2 regions of the Marinococcus sp. LNHM4E3-1 genome follow, and region 1 is predicted to be linked to the other one. Evidence: riboswitches for the same ligand, from Rfam matches in the RefSeq annotation. Region 1 holds a riboswitch; the other holds the start of a gene.
The links. A riboswitch is a leader RNA that binds a small molecule or an ion and turns the genes downstream of it on or off. The one in region 1 is predicted to bind thiamine pyrophosphate.
Positions count from the first base shown of each region.

Region 2: it holds a riboswitch for thiamine pyrophosphate, as region 1 does, so the genes downstream of both, ACTRXI_RS13290 (LuxE/PaaK family acyltransferase) here and thiD (bifunctional hydroxymethylpyrimidine kinase/phosphomethylpyrimidine kinase) in region 1, are expected to answer to the same signal.

Region 1 is NZ_JBQLID010000004.1:49,716-54,556, reverse strand. It holds gene ACTRXI_RS05425 (efflux RND transporter permease subunit) at 1-1,513, shown strand, start outside; TPP riboswitch at 1,555-1,654, shown strand; gene thiD (bifunctional hydroxymethylpyrimidine kinase/phosphomethylpyrimidine kinase) at 1,755-2,567, shown strand; gene thiM (hydroxyethylthiazole kinase) at 2,585-3,388, shown strand; gene thiE (thiamine phosphate synthase) at 3,401-4,060, shown strand; gene ACTRXI_RS05405 (four-carbon acid sugar kinase family protein) at 4,104-4,841, opposite strand, start outside.
Region 2 is NZ_JBQLID010000013.1:56,268-61,108, reverse strand. It holds gene ACTRXI_RS13295 (acyl-CoA reductase) at 81-1,529, opposite strand; gene ACTRXI_RS13290 (LuxE/PaaK family acyltransferase) at 1,526-2,635, opposite strand; TPP riboswitch at 2,737-2,840, opposite strand; gene ACTRXI_RS13285 (hypothetical protein) at 3,316-3,594, opposite strand; gene ACTRXI_RS13280 (LCP family glycopolymer transferase) at 3,701-4,630, opposite strand; gene ACTRXI_RS13275 (glycosyltransferase family 2 protein) at 4,653-4,841, opposite strand, start outside.

The DNA.
Region 1 (4,841 bases):
TACAATGGAGGATCTCGAAGACCGGGACATATCGACCGAGGAAATGATTGAAGAAATTGAGTCCGATGTGGAAAACACGGACGAGCAGGCAGATATTTCGTTATCGTCTTCTGCAGCCATCGGCGGCGGAGAAGCAAATTCCGTGGAATTTACGCTCTCAAACGAAAATGAAGAGCGACTCGCTGAAGATGCAGACGCAGTACAGTCGGAGCTTGAAAGTGAAAACACGATTCGGAATGTAGAAACGTCAGATGAAGAGACTGCTCCGGAAATTCAGGTGCAGATTAACGAAGACGATGCGCAGGATAATGGCCTGACGCCGGCTGAAATCGCGCAGACGGTAAACAGTACTACAAGCGGGGAAGTGGCGTCGACAATCCAGACGGATAATGAAGGCCCGCTGAATGTGAACGTGCAGTATGCAGAGGATTCCCTTGAAAACCAGGAGGACCTTGAAAGTCTGCAGCTCGCTACTCCGGAAGGAGAATACGTCAGCTTAAGCGACGTGGCTGATATTGAAGAAGGAGAGGGGCCAGCGGTTATTAACCGGCTTGACCAGGAGCGGAGTACTGAGTTTACAGTCACATACGGCTCCGGAACGAGTCTGAACGAAACCTCTACGTTAATTGAGGATACGATTGACGATGTAGATACCGGAGCGGCGACTACATTGAACTTCTCCGGCGAACAGGAGCTTCTCGATGACAGCATTCAGAGTCTGGTGTTTGCCTTCCTGCTGGCGGTAGTGTTCATTTATCTCGTAATGGCTGGACAGTTTGAATCATTCAAATATCCGTTTGTGGTAATGTTCAGCGTACCGCTGGTCGTGATCGGTGTTATGCTTGCCTTGTTTGCGACCCAGACACCACTAAGTATCACAGTGTTTATCGGCTTGATTGTACTTGCGGGTATTGTTGTTAACAACGCGATTGTGCTTGTTGATTATACGAATCAGCTGGTGGAACGGGGGCTGCCGGTAAGAGAAGCCGTTATTGAATCTGTGAAAAAGCGGGCACGCCCTATCCTGATGACAGCTTCTACGACTATCCTTGGGGTGCTGCCGCTTGCCCTCGGATTTGGGGAAGGAGCAGAAATTCAGCAGCCGATGGGTATTGCAGTCATCGGCGGTCTCATCAGCAGTACGTTCCTGACGCTGTTTATTATTCCAACGCTCTATACCTTGTTTACCAAAGAAACAAGAAGCATGAATAAAAAATTCGCCATGCCGGACGGGGGCTACATGTACGGCTGGGAAGTAGAAGAACGGCGAAAGGAACGGGAAAAGAGAGAACAGGAAGAACGGAATAATAATGAAGACCAGCAGAATAATGAAGCTGCAGAACAGAGCAAGGAACCTGAGAATGTAGAAGATAAAAAACGCGAAGACCTGTCGCGGGATGAGATTCTGTACCTTCTCGAACGTATCGTCGGCAACTCACAAAATGAGGAACGGGACCGTTCCTCGAAGGATTCGGACAAAAATAAAAAATCCGGCGATGATGAAAAAAATTGACATTAGGACTGTGCGTCACGTACGATTAAGAAAAATAGTAAGGAATCCGCTAGGGGCGCCTGCGCTGAGACAAGAACCATTCTTGGTCCCTTCGAACCTGATCTGGGTAGTACCAGCGTAGGGAAGTGGAGCTTCGTTTTATACAAATACGTACGTATACGCCAAAGCTCACTCTCTACTTTCAGGGAGTGAGCTTTTTTTGAACCTAAAGCAGGATTCCTTCTAAAGGAGGATACAACGAATGCCACAAGTACCTAAAGTATTAACCATCGCCGGAACAGATCCTACCGGCGGGGCTGGGATCCAGGCTGACCTGAAAGCATTTCAGGAATGTGAAGCCTACGGGATGTCTGCTATTACGAGCGTGCTCGCACAAAATACAACCGGGGTCCAAAAGGTGGAGCATATGAGCACCAGTCTGCTTCAGGCCCAGCTGGATTCCGTCTTTGATGATATTATGCCGGATGCGGTAAAAACCGGAATGATCGCAACGCCGGATATGATCCGCACGACGGTGAACATGCTGAAAAAATACGACCTGCCGGTGGTTATTGACCCGGTGATGGTTGCCACAAGCGGCGATTCTCTGTCTGAGAAGGAGACGCTTGAAGTTATGAAAAATGAATTTCTTCCTCTGGCCGCAGTCGTCACGCCGAATATGGCTGAGGCAGCAAGCCTGACGGACTTTCAGGTCCAGAACCTCGAAGAGATGGAAGCAGCTGCTAAAAAAATTGTTGATGAATTAGGGGCCCGGGCAGCGCTTGTTAAGGGCGGCCATATGAAAGAAGACGCAGTCGATATTTTGTACGTCGATGGAGAAATTCATTATTTCCGTTCGCCGCGGACGGATACAAAGCACACGCACGGGACAGGCTGTACACTATCAGCCGCGATTGCCGCAAAGCTTGCACGGGGCAAGTCCATCTATCTGGCAGTGCAGGAAAGCAAAGAATATATTACCAATGCGATTGCACACCCCCTTGAGATCGGTAAAGGCAATGGGCCTGTCAACCACTGGGGAGTGCGCGTTCCACTCGATCAACTATTAAAATAAAGAAATGAGGGATCGGCATGAAAGCAAAGGAAGTTATAGGTCTGCTGGAGGAAGTACGAAAAACCCGGCCGCTGATTCATAATATTACGAACACAGTAGTAACCAATTTTACTGCAAATGGACTGCTGTCGATGGGCGCATCCCCGGTTATGGCAAACGCGCCGGAGGAAGCAGCCGAAATGGCAAAAGCAGCGAACGCACTTGTACTCAATATTGGTACGCTGAACCGCGAACAGGTGAAGGCGATGCGGATCGCCGGCAAAGCAGCCAATGAAAAAGGCATCCCCGTTGTACTGGATCCCGTAGGGGCAGGCGCGACGGCTTATCGGACCGAAACGGCGATTGCTCTTCTCGAAGAGCTGGACGTGGCGCTGATCCGGGCAAATGCAGGAGAAATGGCCGCGCTGCTCGGCGAAAGCGGGAATGTACAGGGCGTAGACGCTTCGGGAGAAGCAGATAACCCGGAGCTTGCCAAAGAAGCTGCAAGAAAGTTTGAAGCAATTGCCGCGGTGACCGGAGTGGAAGACGCGGTCGCTCATCAGGGCGAAGTATTTATCGTGCAGAATGGCCATACGCTGCTGACCAAAGTAACCGGCACCGGCTGTCTTCTCAGTTCGATCGCAGCATCCTTTTTAACCGTTCAGCATTCGGCTGGAGCAGTAGCAGCCGCACTTGCTTATTACGGGGCAGCAGCAGAAATCGCAGGCAGTCTAACGACGAGGGAGGGCCCGGGCTCCTTTCAAATTGAATTATTAAACGCCCTCCACGCAACACAGGAAATGGATCTGCGCCACTATATCCGCGTCAAACAGGAATCATAGGGAGCTGAAACCATGGATAAAGAGATTTTGAAGCTGTATTTTATTATGGGAAGCAACAATACAGGTGAACGAAACCCGGAAGACGTACTGCAGGAAGCTCTTCAGGGCGGTGTTACGTGCTTCCAGTTCCGCGAAAAAGGCCAGGGGGCACTGCCTGAAGAGGAAAAATGGAAGCTCGGCTGGAAGATGAAGGCCCAGTGTGCTGCCTTTAATGTTCCGTTTATTGTTAATGACGATGTGGATATGGCAATCCGGCTCGAAGCAGACGGGATTCATATCGGACAGGAGGATGACCCGGCTTCTAAAGTTAAAGAACGCTGCCCTTCCCGCATGGTGATCGGGGTATCCGTGCGCACTATTGAAGAAGCACACCGGGCGGCTGCAGACGGGGCGGATTACCTGGGCGTAGGACCGATGTTTGCGACTGATACTAAAGAAGATGCCAAAGCTCCAGTCGGACTGGAGGGCATCCGCCGGCTCCGGGCGGAAGGCATTGCTCTTCCGATTGTAGGTATCGGCGGCATTGACGCCACCAACGCTGCTGATATTGTGGAGGCCGGAGCTGACGGAGTGTCATTGATCTCTGCGATCAGTCTGGCAGACGAGCCGGAAGATGCTGCAAGAGAACTTCGCAGCCGTTTGAATGGGCCGGCAGAAAAACAGGAAAAATAGAAGAACCGGCGGGTCAGTACAAACTTCCCGCCGGTTCTTTATGTTATATATGCTTCTGTAAGGTTTGTACGACGTGCTGTAATGTTTCTTTTTCTCCTACATTTCCCGGGAAAATTACATAGGGAATACCAGGAAAGCGGCTTTTCTCATCTGTCTGCCAGACGGGTACACCGGGAGCAATCTGCCCGAGCACTTCTGCTTTTTTTACGAGCAGCCCCTTCGTGCCAACATCGCTTGATGTAATACCGCCTTTCGCAACGACAAATGCCGGCTGTGAAGCAGCATTTTTCACAAAGTTTGTTACTGCATCGGAAATTTTTACGGATAGCGCCAGTTCTTCTTCTTTTCGGTTCGCTCCTAAGTCAATGCGCTCCCGGGAAGTGTAGACGCATACCGTATTCCCGCCTTCGATAGAGTCATCGACGATCTGCTGAACGCGGCGGGTTTCCTTACGGAAGGCATTCTCATCCATTACTGCAGGACAATAAAATTCCACGAATTGGATATCGGTCAGCTGTTTTAGAGCTTCGAGCTGCTCCGTCGATTTTTGCACATGAGAGCCGATAATAATCAGACCGCCATTGTCACTTTGGTGCTCGAAGAGGCTCTCCGCGTCTAAATACGGTTTGCGGATAATACCGCCAATTTCTTTAGTAAACGTCGCCGCCGTCCGGAAGAGAAAGTTTTTCCGATTCTGCACGGCGCGGAACAGGGCTGTGCAGAATACTTTTACATCTGTTTCGCTGACAGCGTTAACGATGATCTTTTGAAAGGAAGCGGC
Region 2 (4,841 bases), on a different contig from region 1:
TGTAGGACACGCTCCTTCTCTTTTTAATGTACGGTTTACCGAATGTTTTCTAAGCAGGATGATTGGTATATCCTTCTGATTTAGTCACGTTGGGGATCAAAAGATTCCATTAAATGTTCGACAGACCATTCAACATCACACCAATAGACAAGGTCGCCAAGGGTTGGCCTCCCGTCGTGATGCCACCCTGGTTCAGGCAGGGTCATTTCTCCTAAAAAGCTAATTCGGGTCATTCCACATTCCCCTAACAGATTAATTAAGGAATGAAATCGTTGAGGAGGGCAAACAATGCCCGCGGTTTGGACATAAGGTTGAATAGGAGCCGTTTTTTCTTTTAGTTCTTCCAAGTCATAAATAGGAATCACAGTAATGAGCCGGTTGAGGGTGGAAAGAGGAAAACGTAGTTGCTGGTCTTGCCAAACGACCGTCCAATCGGTACTATCTGTACTATTTAATAAATCAGCGTTTGGCATGAATTCCGCCGCTGTTCTTGCCTTTAAAAGGGCATTCGTTTCAGCAGAAGAGATCTCTGCTCGTGGCATTTTGCTTTGGAAATTTTTCATCTCTTGCGCAAGTAGGGACGTAAAGTCCTTTGGCGAATAATCACCTCCATGTTCTACATACAGCACGTGCGGGGACAAACATCCTTGCTGATCAAACCAAGAGGCATCAGTGGCCGCTCGCTTAGCGCTTACCAAGGCCAACGAATTGCTTACACCTTCTTTGGTTACCACGCCTAAACTTATCTTAGGGCCGTGGGGCAGAAAAGAAGTGTGAGCAGGAACTCTGCTTGAAATATTATTCATGGTATGTTCATTGCCGTAGGCAACAACTATTTGAGATTGATGAAAAAGGCTATCTTCTACAGTAGTATCTCCTCCTTTCCACCAAACGATAGCTAAGGTTTCTGCTAATTCGGGGGAAACTTCTTGGATAGACTGAGCAAATAAACTGGGAAAAAGGGGTTCTGCGGAAGAGACTTTTCCAATCGCTGCTGACTTCACTAACATTCCAGCAATCAGGCTCCATACAGGCACACCGGGAACATTGCCGGAAAAAATATAAGTCAATAGGTCTGCGCCGTAAGCTCGAGTCAAGCCTCCGCTTTTTCGTGGACGGAATTCATCTAGCACTAAAGGATTCGAAAAATCTTCTTCTAGAAATCGTTGAAGATTTTCTTTTCGAAACCGACGTAAATATCCAGACAAGAATAAACGAATCATGTCCTGATCGTATCCGGTGATGACCGGAAGCGCCTCCTCGGCCATTTGACGAAACTTGTACGCTGGATCTAGCCAATTCTGTACTACTTGATCAAGAATATTAACGATTTCATCCACTCGATGGTGACTACTAAATGCTTGCTGTTGCTTTTTAAGGGAGGAACCAAGATCGTTAATTTGAGATGCTTGGAGCACAGGAACGTCAACGTGAATGGTTTTGCCGTGATTTTCGAACGTCCATCGGGTATGAGCCAGCTTATCATTTATATGGGCGGGTAAGAAGCCGGCCTTGTATAGTACTTTCATGAGTAAAAATCTCCTTGATAAGCTGTTAAGAATTCTTCGATAGCTAAGGAACAGCCTTTAGCTTCTGCTCCTTCGACTCTTCCCAAAAAATAAAAGCTATGATCATTTTCGCCTTTTATCCCTTTATCTTCTGTCATGATGGGCATGACAGAGTTAATGTTGGCAAGGTCATAATGAACAATGATGCCTTGCTCCCCTTCCTGTTTCTCCATCCTCGTTTCTGGATCCACAATAATGGTTTTAAGCCAAGGCGGGGTCTTTTTCCATCCTTTTTCACCTTCGGCATCGAACAATGGGTCGTAGATCTGTGAACTCAACTCGGTCATTCCGTACATGTTCCCGCAAACGTCTTGAGGAAGGGCAAACAGGTGGCTGAGCTTCTGTTTAATATCGGACGCCTCCATGACGTTCGACAAGTTTTTCGCTCCTCCTGTGTCCATGATTCGACTGCCCGTTGGAAGATGAAAAGAAAGATTGCTTGCTATACAATGCTTTAAAAAGGAAAGAAAGGAAGTGGTAGCCCCGAGAACAAAAATGGGTTCTTTTTTTGTTTCTGCTTCTTGAAGCAAGCAAATGAGTCTTTCGTGATTGAATTGTCCCTTATATACCACATGCTCACTGTGTGGACTTCCAAAAGCATCTTTAATAATTTGAAGATAATGGGCAAGTGAGGAGTTCGGCAACTCTTCTTCTGGAGGAAACAATACCACCATTTTCATTTGAGGCTTATCCGGCATCATGGTTTTTTTAAAGTATCTCTTCGAAGATAAATCATAAATATCGAGATCTTTGTGCGCGTTTTTCCCACGCTTATGAGGGTTTGTGGTTCCACTCGTCATAAAAATTCTTTCTATTTCCCTTTCGGTGGAACATGTTAACATTGCTTCCTTAAACGCCTGGATCGGTACAGGGGGAATATCTTTAAAATATTCGACAGCTTTGGGATGAAACCGGCGTTTGCGGCAAAATGTTCGATAGGCTTGATTATTTTGATATTGAAACGAAAACAGTTCTTTTGCAGCCATAGTGAATGCTTCACTAGAAAAGCTTTCTTGGCTGATAAAGTGTTCTATGTTCTGTTTGACCTCGATATAGGTTAAAGCCACGATAAATACCTCCTTTTGTTGCACACCCCTAATGCTTGAAACCATAAAAAAAACCACTCTCGAATCCATGAGAGTGGTCGTCGAAAAGCATACACGTATGCCTTTGAACAACTCCACTTCCCTCCGCTGCTTGTACGCAGATCAGGTTCCAAGGGTTTAAACATTCATTTTTCTCAGCCGTCTAGCGGCTCCCCTAGTGGAACAATATGTTATTAAACTTTCATTTATCTTAACACGCGAACAAACTTTGTCAATTTTCCTGTAGCCATTATAGGGTTACTCCGAAATGCCGGTGCTCCACCGATAGTTTCCATCACAATACCCCCTTATGAAGGCAAAGAACCCCAAGGGGATCTTAAAATTATGTGACAAGCCTTGCAACCAAAACATTAAAGAATTGTTTTCTATGATTGCCCAATGATCAAATGTAAGTGAAGGTCTACCAATGTCATAAGGTCATGATAGAAAAGCTGTCGGTATACTAGCGAGGCAGCAAATGAATATTAGCTTGATGATACTAGCTGTGACGGGTCCTAATGGAGGAAGTATACGGATCAACAAGAAACCTTGGCTGCAAAAAAATATGTAGATACACCTCTAAGAATTAGCACTTCGGGGCGATGAAAGAAGAAATACGTTCATTGATCTAGAAAACCAATTGCAGTTCAGTGGATAACCCATTATTTAGCTTCCGTTTCATTCAGTATTTGCACTAGACTTGGCAGAGGGATGGCCCTCATCAAATGATACCCTTGGCTATTAGTCGGGGCATCGCTTTCAACGACTTCGATATAAACAAGATTTTCTGCGCGAAGAAAGTAGAAAATATCGTTTAATTTTTGCTCTTCCTTAGCGCTTAGATATATCAAGGCTTCCTGGCCTTGGACCAATGATAAAGAAATGTTGTCGTTCGCATGTTTATCTAGTTTGTTTAATGCTTTTTGAATTTTTAGCTTCATTGTTTCCTCCCTAACTGTTGGCTCTGTGGAAGCCAAATTAAGCTGAACTGAAACAATCGCATGGGAAAGGGATCGGAGGTAACCTCCCCATGCGGCTGACAAAACTTTATGCCTCATCATTTGTATGTTCAATTTCCAGGTGACGGTTTAACCGGTCCGACAGCTCCTCAACCTGTTCATGGTCCGGCATGTAGTAATACGTGTCGTCCTTTTCGCCGTCTTCCCCCTCGATTTCATGCTGCTTCACCTCGTCGAAGGCGGGCTGGTAGTTCGATTGGACCGTCCAGACGTCCTTCAGTTGGAAATTGGTGCGCACATGGTCTTCCACAACGGTGAGAATGCTTTTTATTTTCGGTACCGAAGAGATGTCGGTGCCTTTCTCCATCATTCCAAGAAGAAGGTTGCGCTGCCGTTCCTGGCGCCCCAGATCTCCGCGGGGATCGTCGTTGCGCATGCGCGCATACTTCAGGGCTTCGTCGCCGTTTAATTCCTGGGAGCCTTCGGCGAAATGGGTGCCTTTATACGTGAAGGCGAACGAGTTATCGACCCGGACACCATCCATGGTGTTCACCATGTCTTCAAAACCGGCCATGTCCGCCTGGAAAAAGTAGTCGACAGGCACGTCCAATAACTGCTCGACGGTGCGGATCGTTTCATCCTTCCCGCCAAATGCATAGGCGTGGTTAATTTTATCCTTTTCCCCCTCTCCGGCAATGGTCGTGTAGGTGTCCCGGGGGATGCTTACCATCTGGGTGGATTCCGTATCCGGATTGACCGTTAACAGCACGAGCGCGTCTGTGCGTTGGTTAGGGTCATCCGGACCCCCGGATTCGTCCACGCCCATCAATAAGACGGAAAACGGATCTCCCTCGTCCAAATGAATCGTGTCGAGCCGGTTGTCAGATTCCGCCCGGTCGACGTCTTCCTGGATGGCCGTAAAAGTGGTGGCAACCAGGTTCCACCCGTAGCTGCCGGCGACAACCAGCATGACACCAAGGCTGGTACCGATGATTAATACGATTTTTTTCCATTTCATGTCTCGAGCCGCCCCCTTGCATTTAAGATTTCTTTCTGGATTCCGACGGTGCCGCCTGCAGGTCGTAATGGTTTCCCGTGCGGGAGACTTTTTTCCAGTCTTTGTTGAAAAAATAAGCAATGCTTCCATACATGACGAAGTACATCGTGATAAACCGGTGCACGAAGACGTCAAAGACAATGGTCGCAAGCAGGCGGAGGCGGTCGCCTTG